4 regions of the Sphaerisporangium sp. NBC_01403 genome follow, and region 1 is predicted to be linked to each of the others. Evidence: riboswitches for the same ligand, from Rfam matches in the RefSeq annotation. Region 1 holds a riboswitch; each other region holds the start of a gene.
The links. A riboswitch is a leader RNA that binds a small molecule or an ion and turns the genes downstream of it on or off. The one in region 1 is predicted to bind cobalamin.
Positions count from the first base shown of each region.

Region 2: another riboswitch for cobalamin. It lies ahead of OG589_RS07075 (ribonucleoside-diphosphate reductase subunit alpha); the one in region 1 lies ahead of metE (5-methyltetrahydropteroyltriglutamate--homocysteine S-methyltransferase).
Region 3: another riboswitch for cobalamin. It lies ahead of OG589_RS03000 ((2Fe-2S) ferredoxin domain-containing protein); the one in region 1 lies ahead of metE (5-methyltetrahydropteroyltriglutamate--homocysteine S-methyltransferase).
Region 4: another riboswitch for cobalamin. It lies ahead of OG589_RS23235 (ABC transporter substrate-binding protein); the one in region 1 lies ahead of metE (5-methyltetrahydropteroyltriglutamate--homocysteine S-methyltransferase).

Region 1 is NZ_CP109534.1:2,401,966-2,406,869, reverse strand. It holds gene cobF (precorrin-6A synthase (deacetylating)) at 1-475, opposite strand, end outside; cobalamin riboswitch at 636-843, shown strand; gene metE (5-methyltetrahydropteroyltriglutamate--homocysteine S-methyltransferase) at 991-3,318, shown strand; gene OG589_RS10610 (hypothetical protein) at 3,442-3,609, opposite strand; gene OG589_RS10605 (TetR/AcrR family transcriptional regulator) at 3,660-4,295, shown strand; gene OG589_RS10600 (maleylpyruvate isomerase family mycothiol-dependent enzyme) at 4,288-4,904, shown strand, end outside.
Region 2 is NZ_CP109534.1:1,629,491-1,634,394, reverse strand. It holds gene OG589_RS07080 (ribonucleotide-diphosphate reductase subunit beta) at 1-332, opposite strand, end outside; gene OG589_RS07075 (ribonucleoside-diphosphate reductase subunit alpha) at 371-2,608, opposite strand; cobalamin riboswitch at 2,724-2,922, opposite strand; gene OG589_RS07070 (tripartite tricarboxylate transporter substrate-binding protein) at 3,022-3,984, opposite strand; gene OG589_RS07065 (DEAD/DEAH box helicase) at 4,080-4,904, shown strand, end outside.
Region 3 is NZ_CP109534.1:700,939-705,842, reverse strand. It holds gene OG589_RS03010 (Dyp-type peroxidase) at 1-718, shown strand, start outside; gene OG589_RS03005 (superoxide dismutase) at 1,141-1,743, shown strand; cobalamin riboswitch at 2,019-2,211, shown strand; gene OG589_RS03000 ((2Fe-2S) ferredoxin domain-containing protein) at 2,300-2,608, shown strand; gene OG589_RS02995 (ABC transporter substrate-binding protein) at 2,701-3,606, shown strand; gene OG589_RS02990 (FecCD family ABC transporter permease) at 3,603-4,670, shown strand; gene OG589_RS02985 (ABC transporter ATP-binding protein) at 4,667-4,904, shown strand, end outside.
Region 4 is NZ_CP109534.1:5,166,292-5,171,195, forward strand. It holds gene OG589_RS23220 (adenosylcobinamide amidohydrolase) at 1-519, opposite strand, end outside; gene OG589_RS23225 (ABC transporter ATP-binding protein) at 697-1,485, opposite strand; gene OG589_RS23230 (FecCD family ABC transporter permease) at 1,482-2,471, opposite strand; gene OG589_RS23235 (ABC transporter substrate-binding protein) at 2,558-3,505, opposite strand; adenosylcobalamin (AdoCbl) riboswitch at 3,550-3,690, opposite strand; gene OG589_RS23240 (Gfo/Idh/MocA family protein) at 3,753-4,595, opposite strand; gene OG589_RS23245 (cytochrome P450) at 4,678-4,904, opposite strand, start outside.

The sequences.
Region 1 (4,904 bases):
CCTGGGTCAGGGTGGTGCGGTGCCTGGCCGCCAGGGCGGACACGCTGCTGATCCCGGGAATCACCTCGTAGCCGAACCGCGCGCCGCCTCGGCCCGCAACGTCCTCGATGATGGCCAGCGTGCTGTCGTACAGGCAGGGGTCGCCCCAGACGAGGAAGGCGCCGGTCTGGTCCTCGCCCAGCTCGTGGAGGATGAGCCGCTCGTAGAGGTCGGCGCGGCGCGTGCGCCAGTCCCGCACGGCGGTGGCGTAGGCGGGGCTGGTGCGGTCGCGGTCGGGGTCGCGGGCCTGGACGACGCGGTAGGGTCCCCGGGCGTACTCCTCGATCATGTCCTGCCGCAACCGGATGAGCTCGTCCTTCTCCTCCCCCTTGTCCAGCAGGAAGAAGACGTCGGCCCGCTGGATGGCCTTGACCGCCTGAATGGTCAGGTACTCGGGGTCCCCGGCGCCCACGCCGATGATGAGGATTCTCTTCACAGGGGCAAGTCTGCCGTTCCCGCACGGCCGGCCCACCAGGCGTGCGTGGCGCCGAGTTGTCCGGGGTTGCTCTGTCACCGGGTGCGCGGATCAGGATGTTGGCCTGGGAGCCGGTTGCGCTTAGGCTGGACGCGCAGTCGGTTCGCCCTGCCGGCCAGGCAGTGGCGTCGTAAGAGGGAACCCGGTGCGGAAGCGCTTGCCTGCTCTGCTCGCAAGCTCGTCCAATTCCGGGACTGCCCCGCAGCGGTGAGTGGGAACGACCGCCGTCACACGCACTGGATCCGGATATCGGGTCAGGGAAGCGACGGCCAGTAGGTGCCCGGGCTCGGTAAGCCCCGGCGTGCTCGCGAGTCCGAAGACCTGCCACTGCCCGCGCGCGACCGCGCGCGGCGACGTCGATGGCCTCGAGGGCGGGCCGGCGGACCAGCAGGCTTGCACCCGCACGCGTGCCGATCGGCCGTATCTCCGCCTCTCCGGGGCCGCGATGTCCATACGTGACTCGCGAAGGAGAGTTCGTGGCTGAGATTTCCACCACCCCCTCATCGATCGCCACCGTCCACGGCTACCCGCGTCAGGGGCCGGACCGTGAGCTGAAGAAGGCGATCGAGGGCTACTGGGCGGGCCGGGTCACCGCCGGCGACCTGCGTCGCATCGCCGCGCAGTTGCGCCTGGAAACCTGGCGGCAGCTTGCCGACGCCGGCATCCAGGAGGTCCCCACCGGGGACTTCTCGCTCTACGACCACGTGCTGGACACCACCGTCATGCTCGGGGCGATCCCCGAACGCCACCGCGCGGCCGTCCGGGCCGACGCGCTCGACGGCTATTTCGCGATGGCCCGTGGCACCCAGGATGTCGCGCCCTTGGAGATGACCAAGTGGTTCGACACCAACTACCACTACCTGGTCCCCGAGCTGGGGCCGGAGACCGCCTTCACCGCCGACCCCGCCAAGGCCGTCGGCGAGTTGCGCGAAGCCCTCGCGCTCGGGCACGATCCTCGGCCCGTTCTGGTGGGTCCCATCACCTACCTGCTGCTCGCCAAGCCCGCGCCCGGCGTCGCACAGGACTTCGAGCCCGTCACCCTGCTGGACCGGCTCCTCCCCGTCTACGCCGAGGTGCTCGCGGCCCTGCGGACCGCGGGCGCCACGTGGGTGCAGCTCGACGAGCCCGCCCTGGTCCAGGACCAGCCGCCCGCCGTCCTTGACGCCGTCGCCCGCGCCTACCGGGAACTCGGCGAATTGGAGGGCCGGCCGAAGATCCTCGTGGGCAGCTACTTCGGCCACCTCGGCGAGGCCCTTCCGATCCTGGCCGGCGCGCCCGTCGAGGGCTTGGCCCTGGACTTCACCGGGCCCGCGGCGGCCAACCTGGACCTGCTCGCCAGTGCGGGAGGCCTTCCCGGCAAGCGGCTCGTCGCCGGCGTCGTGGACGGCCGCAACATCTGGATCAACGACCTGGAGGCGTCGCTGGCGACGCTGGCGACCCTGCTGGGCCTGGCCGACCGCGTGGACGTGGCGACCTCCTGCTCCCTGTTGCACGTCCCCCTCGACGCCAGAGCCGAAGCAGAGCTCGAACCGGAGGTCGCCCGCTGGCTGGCCTTCGCCCGGCAGAAGACCGCCGAGGTCGTCACCCTCACCCGGGCACTCACCCAGGACACCCCCGCCATCGCCGACCAGCTCTTCGACAACCGGGCCGCCCTGGCCTCCCGCGCGAACTCGCCGCTCACCCGGGATCTGGCCGTACGGGCCCGCAGCGCGGCCGTCACCTCCGCCGACGCGCGCCGTCCCCAGCCGTACGCCGAACGGGCCGCCGCCCAGCGCGCCCGGCTTGATCTGCCCCTGCTGCCGACCACCACCATCGGCTCGTTCCCGCAGACCGCCGAGCTCCGGGTCGCCCGAGCCGACCTGCGAGCGGGACGCATCGACGCCGCGGCCTATGACGAGCGCATCGCCGCCGAGATACGCGAGGTCCTCGCCTTCCAGGAGCAGGCGGGAATCGACGTCCTGGTGCACGGCGAGCCGGAACGCAACGACATGGTCCAGTACTTCGCCGAACAGCTCGACGGGTACCTGGCCACCCAGCACGGCTGGGTCCAGTCCTACGGCACCCGGTACGTTCGCCCGCCGATCCTGGCCGGGGACATCTCGCGTCCCAAGCCGATGACCCTGGCCTGGACCCGCTATGCCCAGTCCCAGACGAGCCGCCCGGTCAAGGGCATGCTCACCGGGCCCGTCACCATGCTCGCCTGGTCCTTCGTCCGCGACGACCAGCCCTTGGCCGAGACGGCGCGCCAGGTCGCCCTGGCGCTACGGGACGAGGTCGCCGACCTGGAGGCCGCCGGCACCGCGGTCATCCAGGTCGACGAGCCCGCGTTGCGCGAGACCCTGCCCCTGCGCGCCGCCGACCGGCCGACCTACCTGGCCTGGGCCACCGAGGCGTTCCGCCTGACGACCAGCGGCGCCCGCGCGGACACCCAGATCCACACGCACATGTGCTACGCCGAGTTCGGCGAGATCCTGGCCGCCATCGACGACCTCGACGCCGACGTCATCAGCCTGGAAGCCGCACGCTCTCACATGCAGGTGGCCCACGAACTGGCCGGGGCGGGCTACCCGCGTGAGGTGGGCCCCGGGGTCTACGACATCCACTCCCCGCGCGTACCGAGCGTCGAAGAGGTGTCCCTCCTGCTGTCCAAGGGGCTCGACGGCATCCCGGCCGAGCGGCTGTGGGTCAACCCCGACTGCGGTCTGAAGACCCGCGGCTGGCCTGAGGTCCGCGACTCCCTGAACAACCTGGTCACCGCCGCCCGTAAGATCCGAGCCGAAATCGCCAGCCGCATCGCCGGCTGACCTCCTCCAGGCCCGGTGCGCACACCTCCGGTGCGTACCGGGCCCGACGCGATGGCCCGGCACCAAGATCGACAAGGCGTGCGTGGACGTCCCCGGGCACACCATCCACCGCGAGCACGCCGCTCATCCCGAGTACATCGCTCGTTCGCGAAGGAGGACCGTCATGTCCTTCACCCTTGACCCCGAGGTCGCCGAGGCCCTCGCCCCCTTCGCCGCCGCGGCCGCCGACAGCACGCCCCGCCGGTCGGGGACGTCGCCGCCCGCCGCGCCACGCTGGAGGGCGTCTTCCAATCTCCAAACAGGAGTTGACTTGCCTAATGTCGTTAGGTTTTACTAGTGGCATGAGGGAAGATCGTAGGCTCCGTCGGCGCAACGAGACCGTTCAGGAGATCCTCGACACCGCGATCGAGGTCATGGGCGAAGAGGGCGTGGCCGCGCTCAGCCTTGCGGAGGTCGCACGGCGCGTAGGCATGCGCCCACCGTCGCTCTATCAGTACTTCCCGTCGAAGCTGGCCATCTACGACGCGCTGTTCGAGCGCGGGACGCGACAGATGGTCGAAGTCCTGGACCCGTACCTACCGAGGCTCGCCGAGGATCCGCGAAGGGCCATCGCCGCGGGCCAGGAGGCCACCATCGCCTGGGTGGTGGCCAACCCGGTGCTCGCGCAGCTCCTGTACTGGCGACCGGTGCCCGGATTCGAGCCTTCCCCTCAGGCGTTCGGGCCCGCCGTACGGCAGCTGGAGGTCCTGGGTGAGGCGCTGAGGGCGGCTGTGGACGCCGGACAACTGGCGCCTGCCGCCGCGAGCGAGGAGGGCGTCGCCCTCTTCACGGTGCTGATGTCCGGTGTGATCAGCCAGCAGCTCTCCAACGAACCGTCCGCGCCGGCCGGAAAGGGACGCTTCACCCGGCTCACGCCTAAGGCACTGGATATGTTCTTCCGTTACTACGCCGCTGAGAAGGGCGAGCCCGATGAGTGAATCCTTCACGGAAGCCGCGCACCTGCCGCAGACCGACCGCGACCAGTCGGCCGTGATCGCCGAGGCCGAGGGCCGCGCCACCCTCGCGTTGCTCGGAGCGCTTCGCGACGGCGACTGGAGGCGTCCCACCGACTGCGGCGAATGGGACGTGCGCACCATGGTCGCCCACCTCGTCGCCCAGTGCGAAGACAACATCCACCTCGGCACGATGCTGCGGCGGGAACTGGTGGGACGACGCCGATACCCCGGCAAGATCGCTTTGGACGCTCATATGGCCGTGCAGATCGACGACCACGCCGCCGAAGCCGGACCGGCACTGGTCGAACGCTTCGCGCTGCTGTGGCCTCGCGCCGTACGCGCCCGCCGGCAGAGGCCGAGCCCGATGCGCCGCATCAAGATCAACGCTGGCATACCCGGTGTACCGCCGCTGGCCGTCGGCTACCTGCTCGACGTCATCTACAACCGTGACCTGTGGATGCATCGCATCGACCTGGCCCGGGCGGCGGGGCGGCAGATCACCATCGGGGATCACGACCGGCAGATCGTCGAGCAGGTCATCCGCGACCTGGCCCTGGCCTGGTCCGCGGCACCGGTCGTGTTGGAGCTCGC
Region 2 (4,904 bases), 770 kb from region 1:
GCGAACGCCTTGGCCCGCTCGTCGTGGTCGGGAAGGTAGGTGTCCAGCAACGTCAGGTAGAACTGCACGTGCACGGCCTCCTCGAAGAGCTGCCGTGAGAGGTACAGCCGCGCCTCGGGGGCGTTGACGTGCTGGTACAGGTTGAGCACGAGGTTGTTGGCCACGATCGAGTCGCCGGTCGCGAAGAACGCCACCAGGCGGTTGATCAGGTGCCGCTCCCCCGGGCTCATCTTGGCGAGGTCGGCGAGATCCGACTGCAGGTCCACCTCCTCGACCGTCCAGGTGTTGCGGATCGCGGCCCGGTACCGCTCATAGAATTCCGGGTACCGCATCGGCCGCAGCGTCAGGTCCATTCCGGGGTCGAGCAACATCACTGGCACGCCTCACAGATCTCGGGGTTCTCAAGGGAACAGGCGACGGCGTCCGGGTCGGGCACGGCCGCGAGCACCTGCACGGGCGCCGCCGCCTGGGGCACCGCCCTCGACTCGGCCGCCACGGTGGTCTGCGCGATGCGCGTCGCCGGGCGCGAGCGCAGGTAGTACGTCGTCTTCAGCCCGGCCCGCCACGCGTAGGCGTACATCGAGGACAGCTTGCCGATGGTCGGGGTGGCCATGAAGAGGTTGAGGGACTGCGACTGGTCGATGTACGGCTGCCGCGCGGCGGCGAGGTCGATCAGCGCCTTCTGCGGCAGCTCCCAGGCGGTGCGGTACAGGGACTTGAGGTCCTCGGGGATCGAGGCGATCTCCCGCACGCTCCCCTCGGCGCGCTTGACCGCGTCCCTGACCTCCGGCGTCCACAGGCCGCGCTCCTGGAGGTCGCGCACCAGGTAGCGGTTGACCTGCAGGAACTCGCCCGAGAGCGTCTCGCGCTTGAACACGTTGGACACCTGCGGCTCGACGCACTCGTAGCATCCGGCGATCGAGGCGATGGTCGCGGTGGGCGCGACGGCCAGGAGCAGGGAGTTGCGCAGGCCGGTGACCGCGATGCGCTCGCGCAGCTCCGCCCACTCGGCGGGGTGCACGGGACTCGCCGCCGGGAAGTGGTCGAGGTGCAGGACTCCCCCGGCCGCGCGCGTGTCGGCGTACGACGGGTGCGCTCCGTGCCTCTCGGCGAGGCTCGCGGACTCCCAGTAGGCGGCGAGGGCCATCTCCTCGGCGATCCGGGTGGACAGCGCGAGCGCCTCAGGCGAGTCGAAGGGGAGCCGCAGCGAGAAGAAGACGTCGGCGAGGCCCATCACGCCGAGGCCGATCGGGCGCCAGCGCGTGTTCGCGGCCTGCGCCTCCGGCGTGGGGTAGAACCCCCGGTCGATGGACCGGTCGAGGAAGCGCACGGCCGTCGTCACCGTCGCGCGCAGCCGCGCCCAGTCGACCTCGCCGTCAACCAAGTGCGCGGCCAGGTTCACCGAGCCAAGGTTGCACACGGCGGTCTCGGCGTCGCTGGTCACCTCCAGGATCTCGGTGCAGAGGTTGGACAGGTGGATGACGTTCTCGGGGCGGGCCGTCTGGTTGGAGGCGCGGTTGGCGGCGTCCTTGAACGTCATCCAGCCGTTGCCGGTCTGCGCGAGGGTGCGCATCATCCGGCCGTACAGGGTGCGCGCGGGAAGCTGCCGGACGTACCGCCCGGCGGCCTCGGCCTCGCGGTACCTGGCGTCGAACTCCTCGCCCCACAGGTCCACCAGCTCGGGGACGTCCTTGGGGTCGAACAGCGACCACACGCCGTCGTCCTCGACCCGGCGCATGAACTCGTCGGGGATCCAGTTCGCCAGGTTGAGGTTGTGGGCGCGGCGGGCGTCCTCGCCGGTGTTGTCGCGCAGTTCGAGGAACTCCTCGACGTCCGCGTGCCACGGTTCGAGGTAGACGCAGGCCGCGCCCTTGCGCCGCCCGCCCTGGTTCACGGCCGCGACGCTGGAGTCCAGCGTGCGCAACCACGGCACGATGCCGTTGGCGTGGCCGTTGGTGCCCCGGATGAGCGAGCCGCGCGCCCGCACCCGGGTCCAGGAGACCCCGATGCCTCCGGCGTACTTCGACAGCCGCGCGATCTGGCCGTACCGCTCGTAGATGGCCTCCAGCTCGTCGCGGGGCGAGTCGAGCAGGAAGCAGGACGACAGCTGCGGGCGCCGCGACCCGGAGTTGAACAGCGTCGGCGAGCTGGGCAGGTACGACAGCGTCGAGATCAGGCGGTAGAGCTCCGCGGCCTCGGCCACCGTGTCGGCGAGCCCGCAGGCCACGCGCAGGAAGAAGTGCTGCGGCGCTTCGAGCACGCCGCGCGTGACGGGGTGGCGCAGCAGGTAGCGGTCGTAAACGGTGCGCAGGCCGAAGTACTCGAAGCGGGCGTCCGCCTCGGCGTCGACCAGGTCGTCCAGAACGGCCGCGTTGGCCCGCACGAACTCCGCCAGCGCGTCCTGGACCAGCCCGGCCTCGTGCGTGGCGGCGATCGACTCCGAGAACGTCCGCACCCCGTGCGCCGCCGCCTCGTCCGCGATCTCCTCGGCCAGCAGACCGGCGGCGATCCGCGAGTTGGCGGGGTCGGTGACGACCCGGGCGGCGGCCTCCTCGATGGCCAGGCGTCTGTCCCCGGCCTGGTACGGCAAATCGCGTGTCACGGTCACGTGCTCTCCCTCGTAGGGCTCGGTTTGCCCGCAGGAGAGCACGCGTCGGAGCACGACCGGCGTGCGCCGCCGAAGCGGGCACGCCGGATACCCCGCCCGCGGCCCTCCCTCGGGGCCTGGACGACATGTCACCGGCAGGTCTTCGGACTCGCGGGCGTCTTCTCACGCCTAGTGGCCGTCGCTTCCCAGGCGTGCGCGGCCTAGTGCTCATGTGACGGCGGTCGTTCCCGCTCACCGCTGCGGGGCAGCCCCGGAATCGCACCGGGTTCCCTCTTACTCGCTCCGAAGAGCGAACCAGCAACAGATCTGGATCCTACATGTAGTGCACGTCGCCGCAACAACCCCTACAGGTTGTGTCAGGGGGCCCTCACCTGATGCCCTCGGGCCCGTATCACACGTTCGGGGGCGGCGTGTCACACCCGCAGGCCGAGCTCGCCGAGCGCCCGGCTCAGGCGGGCCGACTCCACGCGCAGCCACTGCCGGAAGTCCTCGCCCTCCAGGTACAACGGGGTCCAGCCGTTTCGCGCGCACAGCTCCCTCCAGCGCGCCGAGCCCGCGACGTCGTGGCACAGGCCGACGAGGGCGGCCCGGTCGTCGTCGGCCAGGTCGCCCGCGCCGAGGAGTCCGCGCCAGTTGGCGCACGACAGGTGCACGTCGCACTCCAGCAGCGTCGGGGCGTCCACTCCCTGGATGCGGTCGGGCGAGGAGACCGCCAGCACGTGAAGCTCTCCGGCCCGTACGCGCTCACGCACCCCGGCGTGGCCGCCGACCGCCGCCACCACCCGGCCGCCCGCGAGCGCGGTGACCGCCTCGTCGCTGGTCGGGTAGGCCACGTAGTGCAGCAGGCGCGCGTCCAGGCCGAGGCTCTGGGCCAGCATGCCGAACAGCACGTGGTCCATCCCGCCCTCGGCCCTGCCCGCCACCGCCAGCTTGGCCGGGTCGCGCCGCATGGCGTCGGCGAACGCGCCGAACGACCCGAGGCGCGAGGACACCGGGACCACCAGCACCTCCCACTCGCCGCAGAGCCTGGCCAGCGGCGTGGTGCGCGCGAACGCGCCCGAGGGGCGGACGGTCCGTACGGTGCCGACCAGTTCGGGCTGGGCCATGAGGATCTGGTCGGCGCGCCGCGCGCGGGCGAACTCCGCGAGCGCGGCGTGCGGCGGGCGGTTGACCACCTGCATCCGGCCGGCCAGCGCGGCGCGCTCGGCCACGCCCGCGAGGCTCCGCGCGAGCCGGTCGGAGTCGCCCCCGTACGGCCCGGGGACGACCATCGAGAGCCCGGTCGAGGCGAGCGTGCGCGAGCCGGTGGTGGTGCCACATCCGGCGGCCAGCGCGACGAGCCCGGCGCCGAGTGCGAGCACCTCCCGACGACGCATGGTTCACGCCCTTTCCCCCAATATATGACTAAATGCCCATTTCAGCGGGTGTACACACGAGATGCGGAAGGCCGCGCGCCCGGTCGTGTCATCATGTGACCCGGACTGCGGCGGCGGAGGGCGAGAGCGTGGGCGAGCGGGAGGGCACGGCACCCACCGGCAGGGAGGCCAGGGCTCTCCTGCTGGAGGCCGAAGACCTTCTCGCCGCGGCGCGCACGCTGCTCGCCGACCACGCGCGCGCCCGTGACGACGTCCAGCGGGCGCTGTCGTCGCTGCGTGCCGAACTGGCACGCGACGAGCTGGCCGCCATCCCGCTGGCGCGGCTGAAGGACGTCACCGACGGGCGGCTGCGCCTCGGGGCCCTCGAACAGGCCGGGTACACCACGGTCCAGGGCGTGCTGGACGCCTCGGCGTACGAGCTGCAACTGCTGCCCGGCATCGGCGCCCGCACCGCCGCCCAGGTGCACGCCGCCGCCGGGCAGATCGCCCGCGCGGCGCAGGAGACCGTCGCCGTACGCGTCGACGTCGAGCGGCGGGACCCCGGCACCACGGCGCTGCTGGTCGCGCTGAACCGCCTGGTGACCGCCGGTCCCGACCTCCCGCGCGCCCGCGACGCCGCCCTCGGGATCGTCGGGAGGCTGACGCCGCTCCTGCCCGCCGCCCGGCCCGCGCGGGGGCTGCTGCGGATGGCGCTCGCCGGCCGGGACGGCCGTGACCGGGCGCGGGAGGCCGTCGCGACGATCGCCGCCGTGCTCGGCGAGGCCGGCTCCGAGGGCACGCGGCTGCTCCTCGCCCAGGCCGCCGTGGACCTGCTCCGTCCCCCGGTGACCGACGTCGAGGCGTGGATCGACTTCGAGATCCGCGCCCCCGAGTACTACAACCTGCTCGCCGAGATCGCGGCGCTCGAACCCGACCGGGTG
Region 3 (4,904 bases), 1.7 Mb from region 1:
GACCGGCGGGGATCTGCTGGTCCAGATCTGCGCGGACGATCCCCTGACCGTCGCCCACACGCTTCGGATGATCGTCAAGGACACCCGGTCGTTCGCGACCGTCCGGTGGGTCCAGCGGGGCTTCCGCCAGGCGGCGCACTCCCAGCAGCCGGGACTGACCCAGCGCAACGTGATGGGCCAGCTCGACGGGACCGGCAACGCCGTAGCGGGAACCCCCGAGTTCGAGCGGATCGTGTGGGCGCCCGATGGGGGCACCACATTGGTGTTGCGAAGGATTCGCACGAACCTGGAGAAGTGGGACGCCGCCGACGCCGTGGCCAAGGAATTCACCATCGGCCGGCGGCTCAGTGACGGCGCCCCGCTGACCGGGAACAAGGAACACGACGAACCGGACTTCGGACGGCTCAGCGCCGCGGGTTTTCCCGTCATCTCCGAGTACGCCCACATCCGCCGCGCCCGGGTCGAGGACCCGGGCGTGCGCATCCTGCGGCGCGTCTACAACTACGACGAGGGAGTGACCCGGGACGGTGCGACGGACTCCGGGTTGCTGTTCGCCTCCTACCAGGCCGACATCACCCGCCAGTTCGTTCCCATCCAGAGGCGCCTGGCCGAAGCGGACCTGCTGAACGAGTGGACGACTCCGATCGGCTCGGCGGTCTTCGCCATTCCCCCGGGGTGCGGACCGGACGGCTGGATCGGGGAGACCGTCCTGACGTGATCCGCCGAGGAACCTCTGTGATCATCTTCTGATCACACCGGCGACGTGCCGCCGGCTCGCCTGGCGGCACATCGCCTGTCCCCTCCCCGGCCGGAACCTCGTCCGGGCGGCCGATCCGGCGCCTGTGCCCGCCGCATGGACGCCGAGCCTGGAGTTCCCATGTCCACACCCCCCTCCACCGCGATGTCGCCACGCCTGTCGGCGGTCACGTGCAGGCATGGCCGGATCGATGTCGGCGGGCGGGAGGCACGTGGCGCGGCCGGGTGTGCCAGACGCCGAACGGAGACAGCGTGGGTCCCGCAGCACGGCCGGTCCCTGTTCTGAACTGCTCGCTCCGTCTACACCACATGGACACCACTGCTGCATGGTAGAAGTTATTGCGACAATATTGCAATAAGTTCCGACATGGCGAGGAGCCCACCGTGGGTCAGTACACCCTTCCGGACATGCCCTATGACTACGCGGCGCTGGAGCCGGCGATCACCGGTGAGATCTTGGAGTTGCATCACGCCAAGCACCATGCCGCCTACGTCAAGGGCGCCAACGACTCCCTGGAGAAGCTGGCCGAGGCCCGGGACAAGAGCGAGTTCGGCGGGCTGGTCGGACTGGAGAAGACCTTCGCCTTCAACCTGTCGGGCCACGTCCTGCACTCGATCTTCTGGCAGAACCTCTCCCCCGACGGCGGCGACCGTCCCGACGGCGAGCTGGGCGCGGCCATCGACGAGCACTTCGGCTCCTTCGAGGCGTTCCAGAAGCAGCTCACCACGGCGACCTCGACCGTACAGGGCTCGGGCTGGGGCATCCTGGCCTGGGAGCCGCTCGCCCGCCGCCTGGTGGTCGAGCAGGTCTACGACCACCACGGCAACGTCGGCATGAACACCACCCCGCTGCTGGTCTTCGACGCCTGGGAACACGCCTACTACCTGCAGTACCGCAACGTGCGTCCCGACTACGTCCAGAAGCTCTGGTCCCTCATCAACTGGAACGACGTCATCGCCCGATTCACCGCCGCCAAGGGCGCATGACCCCATGACCGCGGCGCCCGCCGACCGGCCTTCCTTGCATCGCTATCCAACCGGGCGGCCGGGCGCCGCACCCCGCATCCGTCTGCTCGCCCCCGGCGACACCACCCTGTACTTGACGCAGGTGGCCCAGGTGGGCGGGACGGGGCACGCCGGCTGACCTCCTCCGGGCCCGGTGCGTACACATCCAATGCGCACCGGGCCCACTCGTACGCCGATCACAGGTCATGGCAGAGGACCTCACGGTTCCAGGCACTCCATGTAGCTCTTTGCCCGAGATGTCGCGGTTGTGCGACCATGGTCGCTGTAGGCGACGGCGGAACGAGGAAGCCGGTGTGAATCCGGCGCGGTCCCGCCACTGTGATCGGCGAGCGGATCCCGAACAAGCCACTGCCCGCGTGCGGGTGGGAAGGCCGGGACGAGCTGTGACCCGAGAGCCAGGAGACTCACGCGGTCGCCTCCTCAGGGAAATTGGGGCGGATCTCCCCAAGAGAGGACCGTGGTCGTCGTCATGAGCAGGGTCACCGTCTGCCGCGGCTGTTGCTGCGGAACCGGCAAGGTGACGAGCCTGGATCACGAGGAGCCGGTGCGCTTCCTGGGCGAAATCGCCGAGGTACGCGTCACCGAGTGCTTGGACGTGTGCGAGCAGGCCAACGTTGTCGTGGTCCACCCTTCGCCGGCAGGACGCACGATGGGCGGTCGCCCGGTCTGGCTGGGCCTGGTCAACCAACCGGACGCGGCCCGCGACATCGCCGCCTGGATCCGCGCCGGCGGCCCGGGAGTGGCCGAGCCTCCCGAGATCCTCACTCTGCACATCTTCACTCCACCCCGCCGAACCGGCTCTGCCCGGGAAAGGACCCGTCGATGACGAGCCGCCGCTCGCTGCCCTTTCTGCTTCTGCTATCCGCCGCCATGCTGATCTCCGGCTGCGGAGCCGCAGGACAGAGCCCCCCTTCTCCCATGGGCCCCTCAGCGGCGAGTTCGTCGACGGCGGACTTCCCGGTGACCGTCACCAACTGCGGGGTGACCACGACCTACCAGCGGCCACCGCAGCGAGTGGTGACCCTCAACCAGCACACCACCGAGATCATGTTCGCCCTCGGCCTGGAGAAGTCGATGGCCGGCACCGCCTACCTGGACGACAAGATCCTGCCCGAGTACCAGGCCGCCTACCAGGCGGTTCCGGTGCTGGCCAAGGAATACCCCTCGCAGGAGTCGTTGCTGGCGGCCGAGCCCGACTTCGTGTACGGCGGCTTCAAGAGCGCCTTCGACGAGAAGGAAGGCCGCGGCCGGACCGCCCTGGCCGCAGGCGGAATCAATTCCTATCTCAACATCGAAGGTTGCCCGACAGGCCCGGTGACCATGGCCGAGGTCGAGCTGGAGGTCCGGACCATCGGCAAGATCTTCGGCGTCTCCGACCGGGCCGAGCGGCGGATCGCCACCATGCGCGGCGTACTGGACGGCGTCAAGGACAAGATCGACGGAGTGGCTCCGGCCAAGGTGTTCGTCTTCGACAGCGGAGAGAAGACGGCGTTCACCGCGGGCGGCGCCGGGATCGGCAACGAGATGATCACGCTGGCGGGCGGGACGAACGTATTCGGCGATCTGGGCAAGTCCTTCGGGGACGTGTCCTTCGAGCAGGTCGCCGAGCGGGCACCCGACGTGATCGTCATCTACGACTACGGCGACCAGCCGCTGGAGAACAAGAGGAAGTCCCTGCTGGCCAATCCCGCGCTCAAGGACGTGCCCGCGATCAAAAATCAGCGCTTCGCGGTGCTGCCGCTGTCGTCCACGGTACTGGGGGTGCGTGTGCCCTCCGCGGTGGATTCTCTGGCCCGCCAACTGCACCCGGAAAGCTTCGCGTGACCGAGGTCGTCGAAACGGGAGCGGTCGCCGTGGGCCGCCGTGCCCGCATGCCGTATCCGCTGGTCCTCGCGGCGCTCACCGTCGCGGTGGTGGTGGCGGTCACGGCCGGGATCGCGGTCGGCTCGGTACGGCTGCCGCCGGGCCAGGTGTGGGGAATCCTGGCCCACCGGCTCCACCCGGCACTGGCCGAACCGGTCTGGACCCAGGTCCGGGAGACGATCGTGCTGGATGTCCGGCTGCCGCGGATCCTTTTGTGCGGTGTCGTCGGGGCGGGGCTGTCAGTGTGCGGGATGGCCCTGCAGGCGTTGGTGCGCAACCCGCTGGCCGATCCGATGCTGCTCGGGGTGTCCTCGGGCGCGAGCGTCGGCGCGGTGCTCGTCATGGTGTTCCCGGTGTCACTGCTCGGCGCGTTCTCCCTGCCGCTCGCGGCTTTCCTGGGGGCCCTCGCGGCGCTGGTGCTGGTCTACTTCCTGGCCCGCGCCGGCGGGCGGATGACCACCGTGCGGCTGGTGCTGTCCGGGGTCGCCACGGGCGAGGTGCTCTCGGCCGTCGCCAGCTACCTCATCGTCACCTCCGACGACCCGCGCAAGGCCGAGTCCGCGCTGCGCTGGACGCTGGGCGGGCTGGCCGGGACCACCTGGGACCTCATCTGGATCCCCGCGGCGGCGGTGCTGGCGGGAACCGGTGTGCTGCTCGGTGTGTCCCGACCGCTCAATCTGCTGCTCGCCGGAGAAGAGGCGGCGGCCGCGCTGGGTCTGAACGTGCACCGCTTCCGCGCCGCACTGTTCGTGGTGATCGCGCTGATGATCGGAGCGATCGTCGCGGTCAGCGGCACCATCGGGTTCGTCGGCCTGATGCTGCCGCACGTGGTGCGGCTGCTGGTCGGCGCCGACCACCGGCGTGCGCTACCCGCCGTCGCGCTGCTCGGCGCGGCCTTCCTGATCGCCACCGACCTGGCCGCGCGCAGTGTGATCGCTCCTGAGGAGATCCCGATCGGGATCCTGACCGCGCTGGCCGGAGGGCCGTTCTTCCTGTGGCTGATGCGGCGGAGGGCGGCCTCATGACCGCGGCGACGTTGCGCGCCGAGGGCGTCGGCGTCGTCATCGGGGGCCGGGCACTGGTGGAGGACGTCTCGCTGGAGGTCGCCACGGGCGAGGTGGTCGCGCTGGTGGGACCCAACGGCGCAGGGAAGTCCACCCTCCTGCGTACTTTCTACCGCGCGCTGCGACCGACCTCGGGGCGGGTCCTGCTGGACGGCGACGACGTCTGGCAGCTGACCGGGAGGCAACTGGCGCGTC
Region 4 (4,904 bases), 2.8 Mb from region 1:
GGGTGCCGTCGGCGAGGGAACGGGAGAGGCCGGCCGGGGCACCAGGCCGGCCCCCTCGGATGGGGATGCCGGGCCGACCCGCTCTGGTGGGGGCGCCAACCCGGCTCGCTGGAGGCGGGGCGCCAGGTCGCCTCGCTCGGGGCGGGGCGCCGGATCGCCTCGCTCGGGGCGGAGTTCGGGGTCGGGGACGCCTTCGGGGGAGGCGGCCCAGGTGGGGACCCGCAGGCCGACCGTGGCGACCGCCTCTGCTCCCCCGTCGCTCGCGCGGGTGTAGTGGGCGACGGAGGCCGCCGTCATCATGCCCACCCCAGGACGCCCGGCCGGGGCCAGCTCCAGCAGGTGGTCGATCGGGTCCATCCGCGAGTACGCCCCGACGACCTGCGCGTTCAGCACCCACTCGCCCGGCCCGATGCCGCCGCCGACCATGGCCGAGGAGATCATCCGCCATCCCGGTCCGAACTCCCACAGGAGTGACGCGAGACGGGCGCCGTCCTCGTGCCGATGGCTCAGGGACAGCATGGGGCCTCCTCACGACACGGGTCCCGGAAGCGTACAGAACCGGCCAGGCCCCGAAAGCGTACGGGTCCCGGGAACGAACGGGTCCCGGGAACGTACAGGACCCGGGAACATGCGGGATCCCGGGAACATGCGGGTCCGGGGAGCGCACGGCTCACGCGGGGGCGGTGGCGTACGGGGTCAGGGGGGGTCGGGTGCCGGGCGGACGAGGTTGACGAGGGGACGGCCGTCACTTCCCTGCTCGACGCGGACGCGGGCGCCGAAGTGCCGGGCGAGCAGCGGCTCGGTGAGCACCTCCTTGACCGGCCCGGAGGCGACGTGCCGTCCGCCGTCGATCAGGAGCATCGAGTCGGCGTACTGCCCCGCCAGGCTGAGGTCGTGAATCGTGGTGACCACCGTCAGCCCGTCGGCGAGACGGAGCCGGTCGACGAGCTCCAGCACCTGCTGCTGGTGGCCGAGGTCCAGCGCGGTCGTGGGCTCGTCCAGCAGCAGCACGGGAGCCCGCTGCACGAGCGCGCGGGCGAGCACCACCCGCTGCCGTTCCCCGCCGGACAGGTGCCCGAGTGGCCGGGTCGCGAAGTCGGACAGGTCCAGGCGTTCCAGCACCGAGCGGGTGACGTCCCGGTCGTCGTGGGTGTCCCTGCCCAGGTAGGAGATGTACGGCGTGCGCCCGAGCAGGGCGTACTCGAAGACGGTGAGCCCCGCCGGCAGCATGGGGCTCTGCGGCGCGTAGGCCATCAGCCGCGCCCGCTGCCTCGGCTTGAGGCTGCGCGCGGGCATGCCGTCGACCAGCACGTCACCCTGCGCCTCCAGCAGTCCCATCATGGCCCGCAGCAGCGTGGACTTGCCCGCGCCGTTCGGCCCGACGACCGCCAGCCACTCGCCGCCGCGCACGGACAGGCCGATCCCGGACAGCACCGGCCGCCCGTCCAGCGCGACCGAGAGGTCCCGCACCTCGATGGCGCTCACGCGTCCACCGCCCGTGTCGCGCGCAGGACGCCGACGAAGAACGGCGCGCCGATGAAGGCGGTCACCACGCCGATCGGCAGCTCGGCCGGGGCGAGCACGGTACGGGCGACCAGGTCGGCCAGCACCAGGAACGACGCCCCCGCCAGCAGCGACAGCGGCAGGACCACCCGGTACGACCCGCCCGCGAGGCGCCGCACGACGTGGGGCACGACGATGCCGACGAACCCGATGAGCCCGCTGACCGCGACCGCCGACGCCGTGGCCAGCGACGCGGCGCACAGGACGACGAGCCGCACGCGCGCCGCGTTGACCCCGAGGCTGACCGCCTCGTCGTCGCCGACCGACAGCACGTCCAGCAGCCGCCCGTGAGCGAGCAGGACGACCGTCGACACGACGGCGTACGGGGCGATGAGCCACACCTGGGACCAGTCGCCGCCGATGCCGCCGAGGATCCACGAGTAGATGCGCTGGAGTTGCTCGACCCGGAGCTGCTGCACGAAGGTCTGCAGCGCGGACAGGAAGGAGGCCACCGCCACCCCGGCGAGCACCAGGGTGGACGTGCCGCCGCCCCGGCCCGCCGTGTTGCCGAGCGCGTACGCCAGCAGCACGCCGCCGATCGCCCCGCCGAAGGCGGCGAGCGGCACCAGCCCGTCGACCTGGATCAGCACGATCATCAGGGTCGCGGTGAAGCCCGCTCCGGCGGCGGCCCCGAGCAGGTAGGGGTCGGCGAGCGGGTTGCGGAACACGCCCTGGTACCCCGCGCCCGCGATCGCCAGCAGGCCCCCGACCACCGCCGCCAGCACCACGCGCGGCAGCCTGAGCTGGAACACCAGCCCCCGCTCGACCGGCGACAGCCCGGAGTCCACCGAGACGAACGGCACCCGGTCGAGCAGTTCGAGCACGATGCCCTTGAACGAGACGCCGGCCGCGCCGATCATCAGGCCCGCGACCACGCAGATCACGAGCACGGCGAGGGCGACGGCCAGCGCCGCCGGCCGCGGCCTCGCCGCGCGCGTCGTACCAGGGTCGTGCCGCTTCACTTCGCGCGCCGCTCCAGGTGTGCCACCGGGTCTCAGCCGGCGGCCCCCCTGACCGCCGCGTCGACGATCTTGACGAAGTCGACCACGCGCGGGCCCCAGCGCGAGGCGATGTCGTCGTCGAGGGTGACCACACGGTCCTTCGCGATGGCGGACAGGCCTCCCCATCCGGGCCGCTTGGCCAGGGTCTCCTTGGACTGGCCGCAGCACTTGGTGTCGGCGAGGAAGATCAGGTCGGGGTCGGCCTTCGCGACGAACTCGCTGGAGAGCTTGGGGTACCCCCCGGCGGCGTCAGGAGCCTTGTCGGCGATGTTCGTCAGCCCGAACAGCCCGTAGATCTGGCCGATGAACGTGCTGGACGTCACGGAGTACGGCGTGTTGTCCAGCTCGTGGAAGAACGTGAGCTTCTTGTCCTTGGGCGCGGCGGCGGCGAGCTCGTCGATCTGCCGCTTCATGCCCGCGGCGAGCTCGTCGGCCTTGGCCTTGTTGCCGGTGGCGGCGCCGAGGTCGGCGATCTCGTCGTAGGTCTCGTCCAGCTTGGTGGCGGCGGGTTCGAGCAGCACGGGGATGCCGACCTTGGTCAGCGCGGCCACGATGCCCCCCGTGTCGTTGGCGAGCACCACCAGGTCGGGCTTCTTCGCGATGATGGCCTCGGCGTTGGGCTTGAAGCCGGACAGGTCCGTCTTCGGGGCCTCGGCGGGGTAGGTCGACTGGTCGTCGACGGCGACGACCTGCGGCCCGGCGCCGATCGCGAACAGGCTCTCGGTGGCGCTCGGCGAGAGCGAGACGATCTGGCTGGGCTTCTCGCCGATGGTGACGGAGCCGTTGCCCGCCTGGACGGTGACGGGGAAGCCGGCGGCCTGCGAGGCGGTGGGAGCGGGGGCGGCGGTGGCGGGGTCTGCGGTGCCGGTGGACTGGCCGCATCCGGCCAGTGTCAGCGCACCCAGCAACGCGCCCGCCAGGGCCGTGCGTACGGGCCTCACGAGAGTTCCTCCAGTTGCCGGGAAATCGAGGGACCCGCGTGTTGACGGATCACCCTTTTCCACGAGGGTTGACGACGTCGGCGCGGCATGCAGGCGACCTGGCTCGACCCGAGGGGGTCTCACAGTTGCGGGACAGCGCCGGACTCACACCGGACTTCGCTGCACGCTGCGCGTCACAGGAACGGTATCAACCAATGCCGCAACCGGATACGACGGGTCGAAAGCCGCACAAATCCTGACCGGAGACTCAGGCGAGCTGGGCCTCGGCGGCGCTGATCAACTCCTGGAGGCGGAGCCCGTGGCGGGCGTCCAGCGGGTGGCCGCCGCCCTCGCGCACGGTCTTGGCGAACTCGGCCACCATGTCGGGGAAGACGTCGTAGCCGAGGTCGCCGCCGTCGAGGCTCTCGCTGCCGTGGCGGCCGTAGACGGCCACGTGCGAGGAGCCGTGCTCGACCTGGGCGGCCATGGACAGCGACGCCTCGCTGACCGCGCCGCTCTGGTGCTCAAGAAGCAGCCCGGTCCACCCGAGCGGGTGACCGTGGGCGCGGATGCCGACGACCGGCCCGAGGGCGGCGTCGAGCATGTCGATCATGTGCGGCCCCACGTCGAGGATCGCCCCGCGCTCCTGGCGCCACGGGGAGTCGATGGTGTACAGGGCGCCGGAGATGTTGCGGGCGTACCCGCCGAACGGCTCGATGGCGCGCACCCGTTCGAGGAACGCCTTGGTCGCGGCCGAGTAGCGGAAGGTGAGCACCATCTGGGACGCCACCCCCGCCTCGCCCACGGCGTCGGCGAGGCGCTTGGCGCCGTCGAGGTCGGCCGCGAGCGGCTTCTCCAGCAGCAGCGCCTTGCCCGCCCTTGCCGCCCGCACGGCCAGCTCGGCCTGCACGCCCGGCGGCACGCAGAACGCGACGGCCTCGCAGACCTCGAAGAGCTCCTCGACCCGCTCGTAGACCGGGGCTCCCAGCCGGGCGGCGGCCCTCGGCCTGCGCGCCCACACTCCGGCGAGGCGCGTGTGCGGCCCCGCCGCCAGCGCGGGGGCGTGCACGGCCTCCGCCCACGGCCCGGCTCCGATCAGACCTACCGCCACTGGCTCCACGGCGCTCAGCTCCCCGACGTACCGAACGATTCGTGGCGAGACTAGCCCAACCAGAACCTCGCGCGTGGGGTGATCACCATTCGACCAGAAGCGACGGCAGGCCCCGCCCGACGAGGGACCTGCGGTACGCGATCGGCCCGCCGGGCACCAGCCGCAGGCCGGGCAGGCGACGGCCCAGCACCTCAAGGGCCGTGCGGAGCTGGAGTCGCGCCAGCGCGGCCCCGACGCAGAAGTGGATGCCGTACCCGAACGTCATGTGCGCGTCGGCGTTCTCGCGCCCGAGGTCGAACGTCTCCGGCG